4 regions of the Bradyrhizobium sp. 613_E4_N2_2 genome follow, and region 1 is predicted to be linked to each of the others. Evidence: predicted binding sites of a transcription regulator. Region 1 holds the regulator's gene; each other region holds the start of a gene.
The links. Region 1 encodes PhoB, which activates phosphate uptake and scavenging genes when phosphate is short. Its sites were predicted from a motif close to TGTCATNNANCTGTCAT; they were not measured.
Positions count from the first base shown of each region.

Region 2: a site for PhoB is predicted at 2,495-2,511, ahead of AB7290_RS19470 (glycerophosphodiester phosphodiesterase family protein). Genes of this name have one in related genera too.
Region 3: a site for PhoB is predicted at 1,751-1,767, ahead of AB7290_RS25620 (acetoacetate decarboxylase). Genes of this name have one in related genera too.
Region 4: a site for PhoB is predicted at 3,563-3,579, ahead of AB7290_RS31230 (inorganic phosphate transporter). Genes of this name have one in related genera too.

Region 1 covers NZ_CP197234.1:8,659,556-8,664,409, reverse strand. Annotated here, with positions in the region: gene pstC (phosphate ABC transporter permease subunit PstC) at 1-46, shown strand, start outside; gene pstA (phosphate ABC transporter permease PstA) at 48-893, shown strand; gene pstB (phosphate ABC transporter ATP-binding protein PstB) at 890-1,711, shown strand; gene phoU (phosphate signaling complex protein PhoU) at 1,723-2,439, shown strand; gene phoB (phosphate regulon transcriptional regulator PhoB) at 2,455-3,162, shown strand; gene AB7290_RS41220 (GcrA family cell cycle regulator) at 3,397-3,909, opposite strand; gene AB7290_RS41215 (aspartate aminotransferase family protein) at 4,366-4,854, shown strand, end outside.
Region 2 covers NZ_CP197234.1:4,082,542-4,087,395, reverse strand. Annotated here, with positions in the region: gene pdhA (pyruvate dehydrogenase (acetyl-transferring) E1 component subunit alpha) at 1-771, opposite strand, end outside; gene AB7290_RS19470 (glycerophosphodiester phosphodiesterase family protein) at 1,026-2,378, opposite strand; gene adh (aldehyde dehydrogenase) at 2,585-4,102, opposite strand; gene AB7290_RS19460 (GAF domain-containing protein) at 4,412-4,854, opposite strand, start outside.
Region 3 covers NZ_CP197234.1:5,280,046-5,284,899, forward strand. Annotated here, with positions in the region: gene AB7290_RS25615 (transporter) at 1-689, opposite strand, end outside; gene AB7290_RS25620 (acetoacetate decarboxylase) at 804-1,586, opposite strand; gene AB7290_RS25625 (patatin-like phospholipase family protein) at 1,807-2,982, shown strand; gene AB7290_RS25630 (aldehyde dehydrogenase family protein) at 3,415-4,788, shown strand.
Region 4 covers NZ_CP197234.1:6,567,476-6,572,329, forward strand. Annotated here, with positions in the region: gene AB7290_RS31215 (ImuA family protein) at 1-679, opposite strand, end outside; gene AB7290_RS31220 (putative DNA modification/repair radical SAM protein) at 843-2,078, shown strand; gene AB7290_RS31225 (UdgX family uracil-DNA binding protein) at 2,078-3,520, shown strand; gene AB7290_RS31230 (inorganic phosphate transporter) at 3,629-4,854, shown strand, end outside.

The DNA.
Region 1 (4,854 bases):
TGCACGGTTGATGCTGATGCGTCTTGAAAAGAAGGCGGGGAAGTAACATGAACCCGATCTACGCACGCCGCCGCCGCATGGACATCGTCATCCGTGTGCTCTGCCTGGCTGCCGCTGCCTTCGGCGTCACATGGCTCGCGCTGATCCTGATGACGCTGCTCTACAACGGCATTGCCGGCCTGAACCTGGAGCTCTTCGTTGCGGACACGCCGCCTCCGGGCTCGACCGAGGGCGGCCTGCGCAACGCCATCGTGGGTTCGATCATCATGACCGTGCTCGGCGTCGGCATCGGCGCGCCGCTCGGTCTGTTCGCCGGCACCTATCTCGCCGAGTACGGCCGCAACGACCGCCTGACCTCGGTGATCCGCTTCATCAACGACATCCTGCTCTCGGCGCCCTCGATCATCATCGGCCTGTTCATCTATGGTGCGGTGGTGGTGCCGATGCGCGGCTTCTCGGCGATTGCCGGCTGCCTCGCGCTTGCGGTGATCGTCATCCCGGTGGTGCTGCGCACGACCGAGGACATGCTGCTGCTGGTGCCGAACGCACTGCGTGAGGCGGCCTCGGCGCTCGGCCTGCCGCGCTCGCTGGTGATCAAGCGCATCGCCTATCGCGCGGCGCGCTCGGGCCTCATTACCGGCGTGATGCTGGCCACCGCCCGCGTCGCCGGCGAGACCGCGCCGCTGCTCTTCACCGCGCTGTCGAACCAGTTCTTCAGCCTGGGTCTGAACAAGACGATGGCGAACCTGCCGGTCACCATCAACAATTTCGTGCAGAGCCCCTACGCCTACTGGAAGCAGCTCGCCTGGAGCGGCGCGCTGCTCATCACCCTGACCGTTCTTGCCCTGAATATTGGCGCGCGCATTCTGAGCGCCGAGAGGACCGCAAAATGAGTGATCTTTCCGTATCGATGAGCGCGGCCGGTGGTTTGCCCCAGGCGCCGGTGCTGCCCGAAGCTCCGGCCAAGGTGACGGTGCGCAACCTCAATTTCTATTACGGCGAGCACCACGCGCTGAAGAACATCAATCTGGCGCTCGGCACCAACCGCGTCACGGCGTTCATCGGCCCGTCTGGCTGCGGCAAGTCGACCCTGCTGCGCATCTTCAATCGGATGTACGACCTCTATCCGGGCCAGCGCGTCACCGGTCAGCTCATGCTCGACCAGACCAACGTCCTCGACCCCAAGCTGGACCTCAATTTGCTGCGCGCCCGCGTCGGCATGGTGTTCCAGAAGCCGACGCCGTTCCCGATGACGATCTACGAAAACATCGCCTTCGGCATCCGTCTCTATGAGAAGATCTCGAAGTCCGAGATGGACGACCGCGTCGAGAAGGCGCTGCGCGGCGGCGCGCTGTGGAACGAGGTCAAGGACAAGCTCAACGCCTCCGGCCTGTCGCTCTCCGGCGGCCAGCAGCAGCGCCTCTGCATCGCCCGCACGGTCGCGGTGCGGCCCGAGGTGATCTTGTTCGACGAGCCCTGCTCGGCGCTCGACCCGATCTCGACCGCCAAGGTCGAGGAGCTGATCCAGGAGCTGTCCGAGAACTACACGATCGCGATCGTCACCCACAACATGCAGCAGGCGGCGCGCGTCTCCGACAAGACCGCCTTCATGTATCTCGGCGAGCTGATCGAGTTCGACGACACCAGCAAGATCTTCACGTCGCCGACCGACCGGCGCACGCAGGATTACATCACCGGCCGGTTCGGCTGAGGAGACGGAACATGGGTTCTGAACATACCGCAAAGGCCTTCGACACCGACCTCCAGGAACTCACGCGCCTGGTCGCCGAGATGGGCGGCATCGCCGAGCGCATGATCGTCGATTCCGTCGACGCGCTGATCCGCCGCGACGTCGCGCTCGGCCAGCGCGTCGTGACCATCGACGCCGAGCTCGACGCGCTCCAGAAGAAGATCGAGGAGCGCGCCGTTCTCACCATCGCGCGCCGCCAGCCGATGGCGGTGGATCTGCGCGAGATCGTCGGCGCCATGCGCGTCGCGACCGATCTCGAGCGGATCGGCGACCTCGCCAAGAACATGGGCAAGCGCGTCGCGGCGCTGGAGACGGATTTCCATCCGCTCAAGCTGTTCCGCGGTCTGGAGCACATGACCGACCTCGTGCAGCAACAGGTCAAGTCGGTGCTGGACGCCTATGCCGCGCACGATCTGCCGGCGGCAATGGCGGTGTGGAAGGGCGACGAGGAAGTCGACGCCATCTGCACCTCGCTGTTCCGCGAGCTCCTCACCTACATGATGGAGGATCCGCGCAACATCTCGTTCTGCATCCATCTGATGTTCTGCGCCAAGAACATCGAGCGCATCGGTGACCACGCCACCAACATCGCCGAGACCGTGTTCTACATGATCGAGGGCCAGGCGATCACCGACAAGCGGCCGAAGGGCGACATGACGACCTTCGCCACGACGGTCCCGAACACTTAAGGAGCGACGAACACCATGGGCGCACGCATTATGGTGGTTGAGGACGAGGAAGCTCTCACCGAGCTTCTCCGCTACAACCTCGAAGGCGACGGCTATGACGTCGAGACGGTGATGCGCGGCGACGATGCCGACACCCGCCTCAAGGAGCACATCCCCGATTTGATCGTGCTCGACTGGATGCTGCCGGGCCTCTCCGGCATCGAGCTGTGCCGGCGGCTGCGCACCCGGCCCGAGACCAAGCAGCTCCCGATCATCATGCTCACCGCGCGCGGCGAGGAGAGCGAGCGGGTGCGGGGCCTTGCGACCGGCGCCGACGACTACATCGTCAAGCCGTTCTCGGTCCCGGAGCTGCTGGCACGCGTGAAGGGCCTGCTCAGGCGCGCCAGCCCCGAGCGGCTCGCCACCGTGCTCGCCTATGGCGACATCGAGCTCGACCGCGACAAGCGTCGCGTGGCGCGCTCGGGCCGGCCGATCGATCTCGGCCCGACCGAATATCGCCTGCTGGAGTTCTTCCTGGAGCATCCCGGCCGCGTGTTCTCGCGCGAGCAGCTGCTCGACAGCGTCTGGGGCCGTGACATCTACATCGACGAGCGCACCGTCGACGTCCATATCGGGCGCCTGCGCAAGCTGCTCAATCTCGGCCGCGAGCAGGACCCGATCCGCACCGTCCGCGGCGCGGGCTACGCACTGGACGATCGCTTTGCGAAGGCGGAGCAAGCGTAAGGGGTTGCTGTGGCAGACGTGATTTAGCGGGCTGCCACCGCATCCTCGATGTCGTCCCTGCGAACGCAGGGACCCATAACCACAGGGAGTGGTTTGGCGAAGACTCGGAGTGATCATCCCGCGCAATAACTACGCGCCGGGATTATGGGTCCCTGCGTTCGCAGGGACGACACCGAGTGAGTTGAGCCGTCATCGCGTGACGGCGCCGTCTTCGTAGTCAGCTAATCCGATACCTCAGCGCGGACCCGGCTTCGCCGGCGCGCGCCGGCGATCGGCCGCGGGCTGATACGCCACGCGCGAGTGCTGGGCGCAGTAGGGCAGGCCGGAGAGCGCCTTGCCGCCGCAGAAGAAGAAATCCGGGCTCGAGGGATCGCCGACCGGCCAGTGGCAGGTGGCCTCGTTCAGCTCCAGCAGCGACAGCCGCTGGCTCATCGGCACGACGTTGTCGTAGGTGACCGGTTCGGCCTCGACCTCGACTTCGAAGGCTTGCGCCAGCGCGGTGTTGCCGCGCGCGATCGGGCGGGTCACCCGCATCATGTGCTGGGCGGGGCGTGCCTTGCGCGGCCGCGGCGCTGCCGATGAAGGGCTCTTGGCGCGGCCCGACAGGCCGAGCCGGTGCACTTTGCCGATTACGGCATTGCGGGTCACATTGCCGAGTTCAGCGGCGATCTGGCTGGCCGAAAGCCCGGCCTCCCAGAGCTTTTTCAGCTGCTCGACGCGATCATCCGACCAGGTCAAAACGGTCATTGCACCCTTTCCTTCGCCGGCGCCTGCCATCCTGGCGGCCGCACGGCGAATGCCTAAGCTTCGAAAAACCCGTGCCGCCAGAATCCCTTAAGGCTCGCCGGGCGCACCAGATGCGCCCGAACGCTTACGCCGGTACATGAGGACTTAGAGGATCAGAACTGCTGCACGAGATGTCGTATCTGACAAGCCAAACGCTACAATATGGCGTGACTCACGCGCAAGAGTCCGCCGACTCGCTTCCACATGTTCCGTGGCGGAAATACGCAAAATCGCCACCGCAAGACTACGGATTCTGCGTTTCGCGAGGCTTTCCGGGCGGCATTGACACCGGTTTCACCAGGCATAAGATAGTCTCGCGTGCCGCCCTTAAAAGGCGGCACGTTTCGTTTTCCGGGCCGGTCAATGGTGCGTTGCGCAATGCACGCTCACGCCGTCCGCAACATTCAAGTGATCGTCATGACTAACAGCGCAGCGCCGCATTTGCTCCCCGTTTTCGCCAGGTCCGACCTCGGTTTCGAGCGCGGTGAAGGCTGCTGGCTGATTGCGACCAATGGCGATCGCTATCTCGATTTCACCTCGGGCGTGGCGGTGAATGCGCTCGGCCATGCTCACCCTGCGTTGGTCAAAGCGTTGCAAGAGCAGGCCACCAAACTCTGGCACATGTCGAACCTGTTCCAGAGCCCGGACGGCGAGAAGCTCGCCGCGCGTCTGTGCAACGAAAGCTTCGCGGACTTCGTGTTCTTCTGCAATTCCGGCGCCGAAGCGCTGGAAGGTGTGATCAAGCTCGTCCGCCATCATCACTTCTCCAAGGGTCATCCGGAACGTTACCGCATCATCACCTTCGAAGGCGCCTTCCACGGCCGCACGCTGGCAACGCTCGCCGCGACCGGTTCGGCAAAATATCTCGAAGGGTTTGGCCCGCCGATGGACGGCTTCGACCAGGTC
Region 2 (4,854 bases), 4.6 Mb from region 1:
CTGCATCTCCAGGATGAAGGGGCCCTTGCCGGCGCGGCACCAGGCCGCCGCCTCCTCGCCCGCGGCCTTCACGGCGCGGACGTCCATGCCGTCGACCTGCATGCCGGGGATATTGAAGGACGCGCCGCGCTTGGAGAAATCCTGCTGCGCTGAAGCGCGCGACACCGAGGTGCCCATGGCGTAGCGGTTGTTCTCGATGACGTAGATCACCGGCAGCTTCCAGAGCTCCGCCATGTTGAAGCTCTCATAGACCTGGCCCTGGTTGGCCGCGCCGTCGCCGAAATAGGTGACGCTGACATTGTCGTTACCACGATAGTGGTTGGCGAAGGCCAGACCCGTGCCGAGCGAGACCTGGGCGCCGACGATGCCGTGGCCGCCGTAGAAGTGCTTCTCCTTGCTGAACATGTGCATGGAGCCGCCCTTGCCCTTGGAATAGCCGCCGCGCCGGCCAGTGAGCTCGGCCATGACGCCGTTGGCCTCCATGCCGGTGGCAAGCATATGACCGTGATCGCGATAGCCGGTGATGACCTGATCGCCCTGCTTCAGGGCCATCTGCATGCCGACCACCACGGCCTCCTGGCCGATATAGAGGTGGCAGAAGCCGCCGATCGCGCCCATGCCGTAGAGCTGGCCGGCCTTTTCCTCGAACCGCCGGATCAGGAGCATGTCGCGGAGCGCTTTGAGCTCCTGCTCTCTGGTGAATTCCGGGGGCGAACCGCCTTCGGTCTTGTCCTGTGGAGTGCTTGCGGCGGCTTTCTTGGGTGCGGCCATGGGAATTCCGGGTCAGAGAAAACTTCAGCCCTCTCTAACCCAAGTCAAACGCCCTTGGAAAGGACCGCGGCGGCATGGCGCGACTTTCATTATGCCGCACTGCAACGTGACCGAAACTTTGCAAAACCTTTGGCGCCGATCGGGCAACTTTAGCTCACCGGTCAGCGGAGGGAACGTGAGCAGCCAACGCAGAGAAATCGGACGCGCTGTTTTGTATCCGAAATCCCACGCGCGTCCGATTCGCCGTGCCGGCTTTACCAGCCCAACTCGCGCAAATACGCCGCACGGGCGGCAACGCCGGTATGCGTGAAGTCGCTGAAGACCCCATCGACGCCGAGCCGGTAGAATTTGAGATATTCAAGGCTCGGGTCGCCGCGATAGTCGGCGGCAAGATACTTCTTCTCGTTCCGAAACGTGAAGACATGGACGAAAAGACCGAGCTTGTGCGCGTCCGCGACAAGGCTGGTCGCGTCCTGCGTCGAAGCCTCCGGCGTCGATCCCTTGTAGGGCGTGCCATCGGCGTTGCTGTCCTTCCACGGCGCGATCTTGAGCGGAACGATATAGGCCTTCCACGGACCGATGCCCTCGGCATAGGTCTTGATCTCGGCAAGCCCCTCGGGCGTCAGCATCGCATCGTACAAGCGCGCATCGCCCGCAACCGTCCAGTCGAACGGGCGCGAATTCGTGATGTTGTTGAGGAGAACCTTGCCGGTTTTGAAGTCGATTCCGTTGCCGTCGACGAGTTGGACCTGCCGCGTCTGAAGGCCGTGGCTGCGCATATATTTCAGGCTGCCGGGTTCGAAGCTCTGGACCAGGATGGGAGCGTCCTTGGTGTTGAGGCCGTTATCCCCGATGATCTTGATCAGGGCCTCCTCGAGCGGACGGCTGCCGGCCGCGCCGCAGCCATTGGCGATCGCCTGGGCATTGTTCCAGGTCGGGTTCTTGGTTTCGGGATAGACGAGGATGGACCGCCCGGTCTCCTTGCTCTTGACCTTGGCGATGTCGATGACGTCCTGGAAGCTGATGATCGGGAGCTTGCCGTTGAAGACTTTCGGCCGCTCGTTGGCCGCGTCATAGGTGGTGCCGCCGATCCATTGCTTCAGCTCGGCCATGGTGAAGTCGCTGATCGACCAATCGTTGGTATGATCCTCGCCGTCGACGATCAGCGACTTCAGCACCGATTTGGGATCGGCCGGGTCGCTGAGATCCGTCAGGTAGTCGGCAGGCACGCCGGTGGCCGACGGGGCCTTGACGCGCACACCGGGCACGGTGCGCTTGCGGGCGGCGACGGCCGCATTGGTCTTCGCCACCTCGGCAATGTTGGTGTTGTCGCTCAGCCAGGGATTATGACGCACGACCAGAACGCAATCCTTGGTCAGGTGCAAATCCTCTTCGAGCGCATCGGTCCCGAGCGCCGCGGCGAGGTCGTACGACGCCTCGGTCTCTTCGGGTACCAAGCCAGGCAGGCCGCGGTGTCCAAGGACCAGTGGCGCCTTTCCATCGACGGTCAGGAAGGGCTTGGCGCCAGTTGGCGCCGGGCCGGACTGTGCAAAGGCCATCGACAGCGGCAGCACCGCCGCGCCGAACAGCATCGCTGCGACACTCATTGTCCGTCCTGAACGACTGTTCCGCATCACCAAGCCTCCGTCTTTGCCCGGCATCGCTTCGAATGCCACGGGCGCCGAACCGAATACGGTCGGCGCTGTCGTCTTGGCTCAAGACTCTGACAGACGGATGACGACGGAGAGGGCGGCGCAAGGTTGCGCCGCCCTCTCCTGCCCGATCAGATCTTGCCCAATCAGATCTTGCCCGATCAGAAGAAGCCAAGCTTCTTCGGGCTGTAGCTGACCAGGAGATTCTTGGTCTGCTGGTAGTGATCGAGCATCATCTTGTGGGTCTCGCGACCGACGCCCGACTGCTTGTAGCCGCCGAACGCGGCATGCGCAGGATACGCATGGTAGCAGTTGGTCCAGACCCGGCCGGCCTGGATGGCCCGGCCGAAGCGGTAGCAGCGGTTGGCATCGCGACTCCAGACGCCGGCTCCCAGGCCATAGAGCGTGTCGTTGGCGATCGCGAGCGCTTCGTCATCGGTCTTGAAGGTCGTGACCGAGACGACGGGACCAAAGATCTCCTCCTGGAAGATTCGCATCTTGTTGTGGCCCTCGAACACCGTCGGCTGGACGTAGAAGCCGCCGGAAAGATCGCCGCCGAGCTCGGCACGACCGCCGCCGGCCAGCACCTTGGCGCCCTCCTGCTTGCCGATGTCGATATAGGAGAGGATCTTGGCGAGCTGCTCGCTAGATGCCTGCGCGCCGATCATGGTGTCGGCCGCACGCGGGTCGCCCTGCTTGATCGCGGCGACGCGCTTCAGCGCCCGCTCCATGAAGCGGTCGTAGATGTCGGCGTGGACAATCGCCCGGCTCGGACTGGTGCAGACCTCGCCCTGGTTCAGCGCAAACATCACAAAACCTTCGATCGCCTTGTCGAAGAAGTCGTCGTCCTCGGCGGTGACGTCGTTGAAGAAGATGTTCGGCGACTTGCCGCCGAGCTCCAGCGTGACCGGGATCAGGTTCTGGCTGGCATATTGCATGATCAGCCGGCCCGTCGTGGTCTCGCCGGTGAAGGCGATTTTCGCGATCCGCGGGCTGGACGCGAGCGGCTTGCCGGCTTCGAGGCCAAAGCCGTTGACGATGTTGAGGACGCCGGGCGGCAGGAGATCGCCGATGATCTCGGCCCAGACCATGATCGAGGCCGGGGTCTGCTCGGCGGGCTTGAGCACGACGCAATTGCCGGCGGCGAGCGCCGGCGCGAGCTTCCAGCAGGCCATCAGCAGCGGGAAGTTCCAGGGGATGATCTGGCCGACCACGCCGAGCGGCTCGTGGAAATGATAGGCGATGGTGTCGTGGTCGATCTCGCCGATCGAGCCTTCCTGCGCACGCACCACGCCGGCGAAATAGCGGAAATGATCGATCGCGAGTGGCAGGTCGGCGGCGCGGGTCTCGCGGATCGGCTTACCATTGTCCCAGGTCTCGGCAACCGCAAGGCGCTCCAGATTCTCTTCCATCCGGTCGGCGATCCGGTTCAGGATCGCGGCGCGCTCGGCGACGCTGGTGCGTCCCCAGGCGCCCTTGGCGGCGTGCGCCGCATCGAGGGCGGCCTCGACGTCCTGCGCATCGGAACGCGCGATCTTGCAGACGATCTGGCCGTTCACCGGCGAGGCGTTGTCAAAGTACTTGCCGGAGATTGGCGCGACGAATTTGCCGCCGATGAAATTGTCATAGCGTTCGGCGAACGGAACCTGGGTGACGCCGAGGAATTCCACCTTGTTCATTGATCACTCCCGATGTTTGCTGTTTGCGCAATTCGTCGCGTGTTCACGACTTGCGCCGACGATGTCGCGGGAGCGTTTTCCTGTCAGCCCGGGCGTGAGCGATGGCCGGCCCGACCTGTCGCAGTTCTGCGACAGGTGACGCAGCTGCCCCCACACACTCAGCCCTCATCCTGAGGAGCGCGCTCTTGCGCGCGTCTCGAAGGATGGCCGCGGGCACAGCCAGGCCTGCATGGTTCGAGACGGCCGCTTCGCGGCCTCCTCACCATGAGGGTTGAGTTGGTGGGCGCGGAAGAAAAATAGAGCCGCAGCTCAGTGCTTCAGCTCGAACCGCTTGAGCTTCCTGTGCAGCGTGGCGCGGCTGATGCCGAGGGCCTTGGCGGCGGCCGAAACATTGCCGTCCGCGCGCAGCAGCGCCCGCTGCAACACCGCGCGCTGGCCGCCCGCAAGATGGTCATGCGCGGTATCGCCGCCGAGGAGGTCAGCCGCGGGCACCGGCTGCAAGGGACGGCCGGGCGCAATCCCGAGTCCCACCCGCGCGGACCGGGTCGCGCCGATCACGAGATCATCCGCATCGACCGCGACCAGGCCGCCGGCCTGGCCGTCCGCGCCTTGCGTCAGCACGATGCGGGCATGGGCGAAGGCGCGGCGAAACAGATCAGCTTCGATGCGCCTCGCCGCCTCACCTGCCGCGAGCGCGATCAGATTGGAAAACGCATCGGTCCGGTCGGCGCGGCAGGAGGAGACGTCGAGCA
Region 3 (4,854 bases), 3.4 Mb from region 1:
GCGAGATGATCGGTGTTCTTCTGATCGAGCCGGTGGAACAGCACGCGCAGGCCAGTGAGCTGGCGATGCAACCTGACGCAAGTCCGACGCAGCCGGCCGAGATTGCGGCGCATCTCCGGCTTGGCGTCGTCGGCCAAAATCCGTTCCTCGATGTCGTCGATCTCCTGGCCGAGCTTGTCCGTCATCCGGTCCAGCGTGTCGGCGACCTCGTCGACGATCTTTTCCAGGAGATGGGCGACGTTGTCGACGCGGTAGCCACCTTCGAGCACGCGGCGCGTCGCATCGGCCGAGCATAGCGCCTGATGCCGGCCGCTGACGAGAAGATGCTCGGTCATGGCGAAACGCAGGAACGCGGTCTCTTCCGTCGCGCTGTCGATGTCGCGCACGAGATCGGAGAAGACGCCGTAAACGCTATGGTCGATGACGTGAAGCTGCCGGAAAGTGTCGTTGGACAGCAGGAGGTCGCGCGCGAGCGGCGGCAGCTGTGACGCTGCGATCCAGGGCCGTGCGCGCGCATCGGTCAGGTTGAAATGCAGCCAGAGCCGGCCGTCATGGCTGAACTCGATCGGCTGGTCGATCGGCAGCGCCTCGGCACTGCCGTCGCGGTGCAGCCGGAACGCCCAGACCAGGCCGGGAATGGCCGGCACGGAATCCGATATCGCGCTGACAAGCTTCGCCGGCTCAGCCATGGCCAACCCCAACCGTCAACAAATGCCCCGCTCCGGAAGATGGCTGACGGCATCTTCCGGACCTCTCACGGGTACTCAATTACGGCTTTGTTACAGTTTGATGATGGTGCCGCCCTACTCCGCGGCCAGCCCCGTCGCGGCCACCGCCTCGGCCTCCTTGACGTAGTCGTGCACGACGCGGCCGAATGGCAGCGTGAGATCGGCGATGTAGTGGTGCGCGCCCAGGCAGCGGCGAACCGGGAAATCCGCGACCGGTGCGTTGACATGCGGCACCAGATGCAGCCGGCCGGGCCCCATCCAGGAGCCCTTCGGCACGATGTCGATGAGGTTGATCGCGACGAGCTGACAGACTTCGAGACGGCCGTCGACGCCCGGGATCATCTTCAGATTGATCTGCGTCTTCGACAGCGTCGCACGGGTGCGATCGCCGTTGCCGGCCATGCTCTCGTGCTTGTAGCCCATCGTGCCCATGGCGACGAGCTGGCCGGCATATTCCAGCGTGCCCGTCAGCGTATCCTTGACGATCTCGAGTTTCGGATGGGCGTATTTCTTGGGAAAGCCCCAGATCTCGCGGCCCGCCGCGATCGGCGGATCATCATCCAGATACATCTGCGAGACGAAATTGACTTCCTCGCCGTTGAGGCGCGCCGGAATGACGAGGCCGGATTCGGTGTAGCTGCCGAAGCCGGAGGAGTCCGGCATCTTGATCCATTCGTAATGCACGATCGGCTGGTCGATCGGCTCCAGCGGCTCAGGCAGGCCGGCGCGGATCAGCTCCGGATCGGTCTCGTAGGTGATGACGAGGAATTCGCGGTTGACGAAGCGATAGGGCCCGGCCGGATAGCTCGGCCCCGCCGCCGGCATGGACGGAAGTCTCAGCACGTCTTCCCTGCGCATCCTGATCTCCTGTGTGCGATGCCCGCCCGGCGGCGTCAGGCCTGGATCGCAAATTGCTAGCCGCCGTCATTGACCGCGATGTGAAGGATTTCCGTCAGGCGCACGACCTCCCGCCATTCCCGCTGCGGTCGGCCTGCATGCGGACGATGCATCGGCGCTGAAATTGTCATCACGCCGTCACTGCCGGACGCAATCGTTTGGTCCACGCTAGGAGGCACCCATGGACGCCCGCACGTCGCAACCGGCTCATCAGACGCATCAGCCTCCCGCACGGGGCTGGCGCCCCGAACGCTGCGACCGCGTCGCGCTGGTGCTGCAAGGTGGCGGCGCGCTCGGCGCCTACCAGGCCGGCGTCTACCAGGCGCTGCACGAAGCCGGCATCGAGCCCGACTGGGTCTGCGGTGTTTCAATCGGTGCGATCAACTCAGCCATCATCGCCGGCAATAAGCCGGAGAAGCGGCTGGAGGCGCTGCTCATCTTCTGGGAGCGCATCACCAATCGCAAGATCTGGCATTACACGCCCGACGGCGACATCTTCCGCCAGTGGCGCAATCTCACCAGTGCGTGGATGACGTCGGCGATGGGCCAGCCCGGCTTCTTCACCCCGCACCAGGTCAATCCCTGGTTCAGCCCGGTCGGCGCGCGCACCGCCACCAGCTACTACGACACGATGCCGCTGAAGGAGAGCCTGCTGGAGCTCGTCGACTTCGATCTCATCAACGAGAAGAAGGTCCGCTTCGCGGTCGGCGCGGTCAACGTGCTCTCGGGCAACTTCATCTATTTCGACAATTCCCATGACGAGATCGAGCCGGAGCACATCATGGCCTCCGGCGCCCTGCCCCCGGCGCTGCCGATGGTGCGGATCGGCACCGATCATTTCTGGGACGGCGGCATCGTCTCCAACACGCCGCTCCAGCATCTGCTCGACCAGGAGGACGCGCTCAACTCGCTGGTGTTCCAGGTCGACCTGTTCAGCGCACGGGGCGTGCTGCCGCGCTCGATCCAGGATGTGATGGCCCGCCACAAGGACATCATGTATTCCTCGCGCACGCGCCACAACACCGACGTCTACCGCCGCACGCACAACCTCAAGGTTCTGCTCTACAAGGCCCTGGCGAAAGTCCCGGACGAGCAACTCTCCGACGAGGATCGCCAGCTCAAGTCGAGCCTGCGCCGCATGCCGGAGATCGCGATCCTGCACCTGATCTACCAGCAGAAGGCCTATGAGGGCGACGCCAAGGACCATGAGTTCTCGGGCACCTCGATGCGCGAGCACTGGACGAGCGGCTACGAGGACACCAAGCGCACGCTGAAGCGCCGCGACTGGATCAAGATGCCGGACGAAGGCATGGGCCTCGTGGTGCACGACGTGCACCGGGAGACGGAGAGCGCGTAACGGCGCTCTTCAGACGAACCGCTCCAAACAAAACTGCGAAAACAACCCCATGCACAGTAGCCGGGGCGTGGCGGATCAATGACTTACGTTTAACCGAAGGAAACTTGACTCGTCGGGCAAAACAGGGGCATGATGCTATCGTTGCCTCCCATCCATTTTGACCTTCGACGACGTGACGCAAAGCATCAGCCCCGCGGTCTCGATGTCATCACAAGCAAGATACCGGTCGATCTCTTCGGCTTGACCATCTGTCCTCGGCGAAATTAGCGTGCGCGCAGTGCGCAGCCTCGGTGCAGCTTTCGCGCGGGAGCGAGCTTCGATTGCCAAATCGCACGACGGATCCGCTCAGCGCCAATCCGCGACATTGGCCACACCGCGCCCCATGCCATAGTGGACGCCAGGCGAAGAGCACAACACGGCGTGGAGAAAATGATGATCAAGATTGTACAGGCCTTCGACCGAAAAGAGATCACCGAGCTCGCCAGTGACGACGCCGCCGCGCTGGAGGCAAAGTTCGAGACCGCGCGAAAACTGTTCGCGGACCGAAAGGCCTGGCTGAAGCCGCACCAGCGGATCGCCATCCTCAACAGGCTCGCCGATCTGGTCTCGGCGAAGCGGCAGGATTTTGGTATCCTGATCGCGCGCGAAGGCGGCAAGCCGCTCACGGATGCGTTGATCGAGACGGATCGGGCGATCGACGGCATCCGCTCGGCAGCGGATTTTTTGCGGACCCGCGGCGGGGTCGAGGTCCCGATGGGCCTGACGCCCGCAAGCGATGGCCGGCGGGCATGGACCATCAAGGAACCCATCGGCATTGTCGCAGCGATCTCGGCCTTCAATCATCCCCTCAACCTGATCGTTCACCAGGTCGCACCGGCGATCGCGACGGGTTGCCCTGTCATCGTCAAGCCGGCTGGCACAACGCCCCTGTGCTGCGTCGAGCTCGTGAAGCTCGTCCACGAAGCCGGCATGCCCGAAGGCTGGGTGCAGACGTTCCTCCCGGAGGATCATAGCCTGCCTGAAAAATTCGCGACCGACCCGCGCGTCGCCTTCCTGAGCTTCATCGGCTCGGCGCGCGTCGGCTGGCATCTGCGATCGGTCATCACCCCCGGTGCACGCTGCGCCCTCGAGCACGGCGGTGTCGCGCCCCTCATCGTCGACCGCAGCGCCGACCTCGAAAAGATCATCGAGCCGATCGCCAAGGGCGGCTATTACCACGCGGGGCAAGTCTGCGTGTCGGTCCAGCGCATCTATGTGCATTCCGCGCTTCAGAAGGAGTTCGTCGACCGCTTCGCGGCCAGGGTCGAGGCCCTGAAGGTGGGAGACCCGACGCTCCCCGAGACAGAGGTGGGACCGCTGATTACGCCGCAGGAGGTTGCGCGTGTCGAAGGCTGGATCAATGAGGCGGTTTCGGCCGGGACACGACAGATCGGGGGCGGCCGGTTGAGCGAGACCACGCTCAAGCCATCGATCCTGATCTCGCCGCCGCGCGATGCCAAGGTTTCCACGCTGGAGGTGTTCGGGCCGGTGACCTGCGTCTATCCGTTCGATCGCATCGACGACGCGATCGCGGAAGCCAACTCGCTTCCGGTCTCATTCCAGTCCGCCATCTTCACGCGCGATCTCGCGGTCGCGCTCGATGCGGCGGAGCGCCTCGACGCGGCGGCGGTGATGATCAACGACCACACCGCCTTCCGCACCGACTGGATGCCGTTCGCGGGCCGCCGCGTGTCCGGCCATGGCGTCGGCGGCATTCCCTACACGATGCACGAGATGACGGCGGAGAAGATGATCGTGTTCAGGTAATCGCCGAACAAGCGCAGGCTCGGTGGAGCAGGACGAAGAAGTGGCCCGGACAGCCCTTGCCGCGAT
Region 4 (4,854 bases), 2.1 Mb from region 1:
TCCATTCCATGATCCACCGGCCGCACGGGCCATGACGATTGCGCAAGAGTTCGGCATCGAAGCGCGGCGCGCCCCAGGAGCTCCATGCCGGGCCCGGCGGCGAATGCGCCGCGCGCAACATCCACCGCGTCTCCGCGGTCGAGGGCAGCGGCTGCGCGGCCATCCGCAACATCAGGCCGGTGACACCGGAGCCTTGCGCGGCCAGTGTCAGCTTGCGGCTCGCCACGAGATCGAACTGCCGCGTCTCACCCCAGAGCTCGAGCACAACGGCGCCAAGCGCGTCGCAGGCGAGCGCATCGGCCGAGGTCCGCAACGCGCTCTCGACATCGGCGGCGCGCACCATCACCACGCGGCGCGGATCGAGACCGATCTCGGCAAGCCCGCTCATCGACAGCGCGCCGGTCTCGAGTTCCGAAAAATCCTGCCGCACCCACAGCAGCGGCCGGCGCCGCGAGACACGCCCCGCAAGCCCCATGACAAAACCCGTCGCGGCGGTTCCCTGCCGGCCCTCGCAAAACACCTCGTGGATCACCGCGCGCGCGAGCCCGCCCTTCAGCGCGCTGTCGACCTCGTCGTGGCCGAGCGCGACGCGATCGTGCTGATGCACGACCTCCGCCGTCTCGATGCGCTCGATCTGGCCGCGCAAGGTCGCAAGCGCGTTCATCCGTGCGCCGCTCATATACGCCGCTCCTTCAGAGGTGATTGCCGAGGTTCTCAAAAATAAGAACCTACGGCTGGCTCATTTGTTCATGATATGTTCTAATATAAAGCTAACAGCGGCCGGGGAGTCAATCGAATTGGTGCTCATCCGGATTCGTAAGCTGAATCAAAGGGATTCCACGATGGACGTACAACGCAAGCTGGAGATTCTGGCTGATGCCGCCAAATACGACGCGTCGTGCGCCTCCAGCGGCACCGAGAAGCGGGATTCCAGCGATGGCAAGGGCATGGGCTCGACCGCGCCGGGCATGGGCATCTGCCATTCCTACGCGCCGGACGGACGCTGCATCTCGCTGCTCAAAGTGCTCCTGACCAACGCCTGCAATTACGACTGCCTTTATTGCGTCAACCGCGCCTCCTCCAACGTGCCGCGTGCCCGCTTCACCATCGACGAAGTGGTCAAGCTCACGCTCGACTTCTACCGGCGCAATTACATCGAGGGCCTGTTTCTCTCCTCCGGCATCATCCGCAGCCCCGACTACACCATGGAGCAGGTGGTCAGCGTCGCGCGCAAACTGCGCGAGGAGCATCACTTCCGCGGCTACATCCATCTCAAGACCATTCCCGAGGCCGACGACGCGCTGATCGCGGAAGCCGGCAAATATGCAGATCGCCTCTCCATCAACATCGAGATGCCTGAGGAGACGAGCCTGCAGCAATACGCACCGGAAAAGGATGTGCGCGCGATCCGCCGCACCATGGGCCGGCTGCGGCTGAAGCTCGACGAGGCCGAGGAAAACCGCAGCACAAAGACGAAGGCCAGGCCGCAGCGCTTCGCGCCCGCCGGACAGAGCACACAGATGATCGTCGGCGCCGACGCGGCCTCTGATCACACCATCCTGCACACCAGCTCCAATCTCTATGGCTCCTACCGGCTGCGGCGCGTCTATTACTCCGCCTTCAGCCCGATCCCCGATGCCAGCCGCGCTTTGCCTCTGGTACAGCCGCCGCTGCTGCGCGAGCACCGGCTTTACCAGGCCGACTGGCTGATGCGGTTCTACGGTTTCGACGTTGCGGAGATCGTTGACGACAGCGCGATGCTGCCGCTCGACATCGATCCGAAGCTCGCCTGGGCGCTGCGCCATCGCGACCGCTTCCCGCTCGACGTCAACCGCGCCAGCCGCGAGGAGCTGTTGCGCGTGCCGGGCTTCGGCACCAAGGCGGTCGAACGCATCATCGCGACGCGGCGCACCACCACGATCCGCCTCTCCGATCTCGCGCGGCTGCATGTGCCCCGCAACAAGGCGCTGCCATTCATCGTCCTCAGCGATCACCGGCCCGCGCCGCATCGCCTCGACGAGGCGCGGCTGATCGAACGGTTCAAGCCGAAGGCAACACAATTGGGGTTTGGCTTCTGATGCAGTACATCACCCTCGACACCGAAACCGATTTCGACGGCTGGCGCAAAGCCGCGCGTAGCCTCGTGCTGCATCATGTGCAGCCAACCGATGTCACCTGGACCGTACAAGGCGGCGAAGCCGAGCTGTTTGCACCGCCCTCCCCGTCTCCGATATTTGAGGTGAACGACAGCACCTTTAACGTCTCGGCAAAATTCGTCGATCTCGCCAAGGCCGCGATCCTGCATCGCGACGGCGAGCGCTTTGCGATCCTCTATCGCCTGCTCTGGCGATTGAAGGACAATCACGATCTCATCGAGGTCGCGACCAATCCTGATGTCGCGCAAGTCACCGCCATGGCAAGAGCAGTCCATCGCGACGAGCACAAGATGCATGCCTTCGTGCGCTTCCGCGAGATCGGCCGCGAGCGCGCGGCGCATTACGTCGCCTGGTTCGAGCCGGAGCATTACATCGTCGAGCTTGCCGCGCCGTTCTTTGCCAAGCGCTTCGCCGACATGCCATGGTCGATCCTGACACCCGATCTGTGTGCGCATTGGGATGGCCACGCGCTCTCGTTCACGTCGGGCGTGAGCAAGAGCGAAGCACCCGGCGAAGACCGGCTCGAGGAAACCTGGCGGCGCTACTACGCCAGCATCTTCAACCCGGCGCGGCTGAAGGTGAAGGCGATGCAGACGGAGATGCCGAAGAAATACTGGAGGAACCTGCCCGAGGCGTCGATCATTAAGCCCTTGATCGAGGACGCCGAGCGCATGACCGGCGCCATGATCGCCAATGCCGCAACCGATCCGCACAAGCCCCAGAAGCGGCCGGAGGCTCCGATGCCACGCAAGCTGGCTGCCGACGATCTCGAAGCGCTCCGCGAGGAGGCCGCGCACTGCCGCGCCTGCCCGCTCTACAAGGACGCGACGCAGACCGTGTTCGGCGAGGGCCCGAAAGACGCGACCATCATGCTGGTCGGCGAGCAGCCCGGCGACAAGGAAGACCTCGCCGGCCACCCCTTCATCGGCCCGGCCGGCCAGATGCTCGACCGTGCGCTTCAGGAAGCCGGCGTCGACCGCAACAAGGTCTACGTCACCAACGCGGTCAAGCACTTCAAATTCGTGCCGCGCGGAAAGATCCGTCTGCACCAGAAGCCGGCGACGCCGGAGATCCGGGCGTGCCGGCAATGGTACGAGCGGGAAGTTTCGGCAATCCAGCCCGAGCTCATCGTGGCAATGGGCGCCACCGCCGCGCAGAGCGTGTTCGGCAAGATCACCCCGATCGGCAAGACCCGTGGCCGGCTCATAGATATGCCCGAGGGACGCAAGGCACTGGTGACGGTGCACCCGTCCTATCTGTTGCGGCTGCCTGATCCGGAAGCCAAAGTGCTGGAATATCAGCGCTTTGTCGAAGACCTGAAGATTGCCGCCAGTTTGCAGAAGAAAGCCCCACGCGCCGCCTAAATACTGGCGAATACTGGTGGGAAAGCGACTTTAGGACGCAGTTGTCATCCAGCCTTCAAATCCATCGCGGACAATAGCCCCTTCAAATTAGTTAAGGGGCGTCCAAAAATGACAGACGTTGCATTCGACCGTGCGGTAGGCGATCCGACGCCCGTCCAGCCGGCTTCCAGGCCAAATCTCGACAAGGGTTTTAACCCGCTCACGATGATCCTGTTCTTCGGCATCCTTGCCGCAGGCCTGCTGTTCGTTGCCTACAGCATCTATGTCGACGTCAACGCGACCGGCACGAAGGTGACGACCTTCCTGCCCTACATCCTCTTGTTCGTCGCGCTGCTGATCGCGCTCGGCTTCGAATTCGTCAACGGCTTCCACGACACCGCCAACGCGGTGGCGACCGTGATCTACACCCATTCGCTGCCGGCTGAATTCGCGGTGATGTGGTCGGGCTTCTTCAACTTCCTCGGCGTGCTGCTGTCCTCCGGCGCGGTCGCGTTCGGCATCGTCTCGCTGCTGCCGGTCGAGCTGATCCTCCAGGTCGGCTCCAGCGCCGGCTTCGCCATGGTGTTCGCACTCTTGATCGCCGCGATCATCTGGAACCTCGGTACCTGGTATTTCGGCCTGCCCGCCTCCTCCTCGCACACGCTGATCGGCTCGATCATCGGCGTCGGCATCGCCAATGCCGTCATGCGCGGCCGCGACGGCACCTCGGGCGTCGACTGGAGCAAGGCCACCGAGATCGGCTACGCGCTGCTGCTGTCGCCGCTGTTCGGTTTCATCTGCGCCGCCGTGCTGCTGCTGCTGCTCAAGTTCATCGTGCGCAACCCTGCGCTCTATGCCGCGCCCGAAGGCAACAAGGCGCCGCCGCTCTGGATCCGCGGCCTGCTGATCGCAACCTGCACCGGCGTCAGCTTCGCCCACGGCTCGAACGACGGCCAGAAGGGCATGGGCCTGATCATGCTGATCCTGATCGGCACCGTGCCGACCGCTTACGCGCTCAACCGCGCGCTGCCGGAGAGCCAGGTCGCCCAGTTCCAGAAGGTCTCGGAGGCCGCCTCCAAGGTGATCGCGGCCAAGGGCGCCGGTCACTCGATCATCGGCGATCCTCGTCCTGCGGTGACGCAGTACATCACCTCGCACCACATCAGCGAAGGCACCTACCCCTCGCTGTCGGTGCTGGTGAAGGATGTCGGCGACCAGGTCGCGAAGTACGGCTCGCTCAACAAGGTACCGGCGGAAGTGGTCGGCAACACCCGTAACGACATGTACCTGACCTCGGAAGCGATCCGCTTCCTGATGAAGGACAAGGAAAACGACCTCAACAAGGAAGAGGTCGC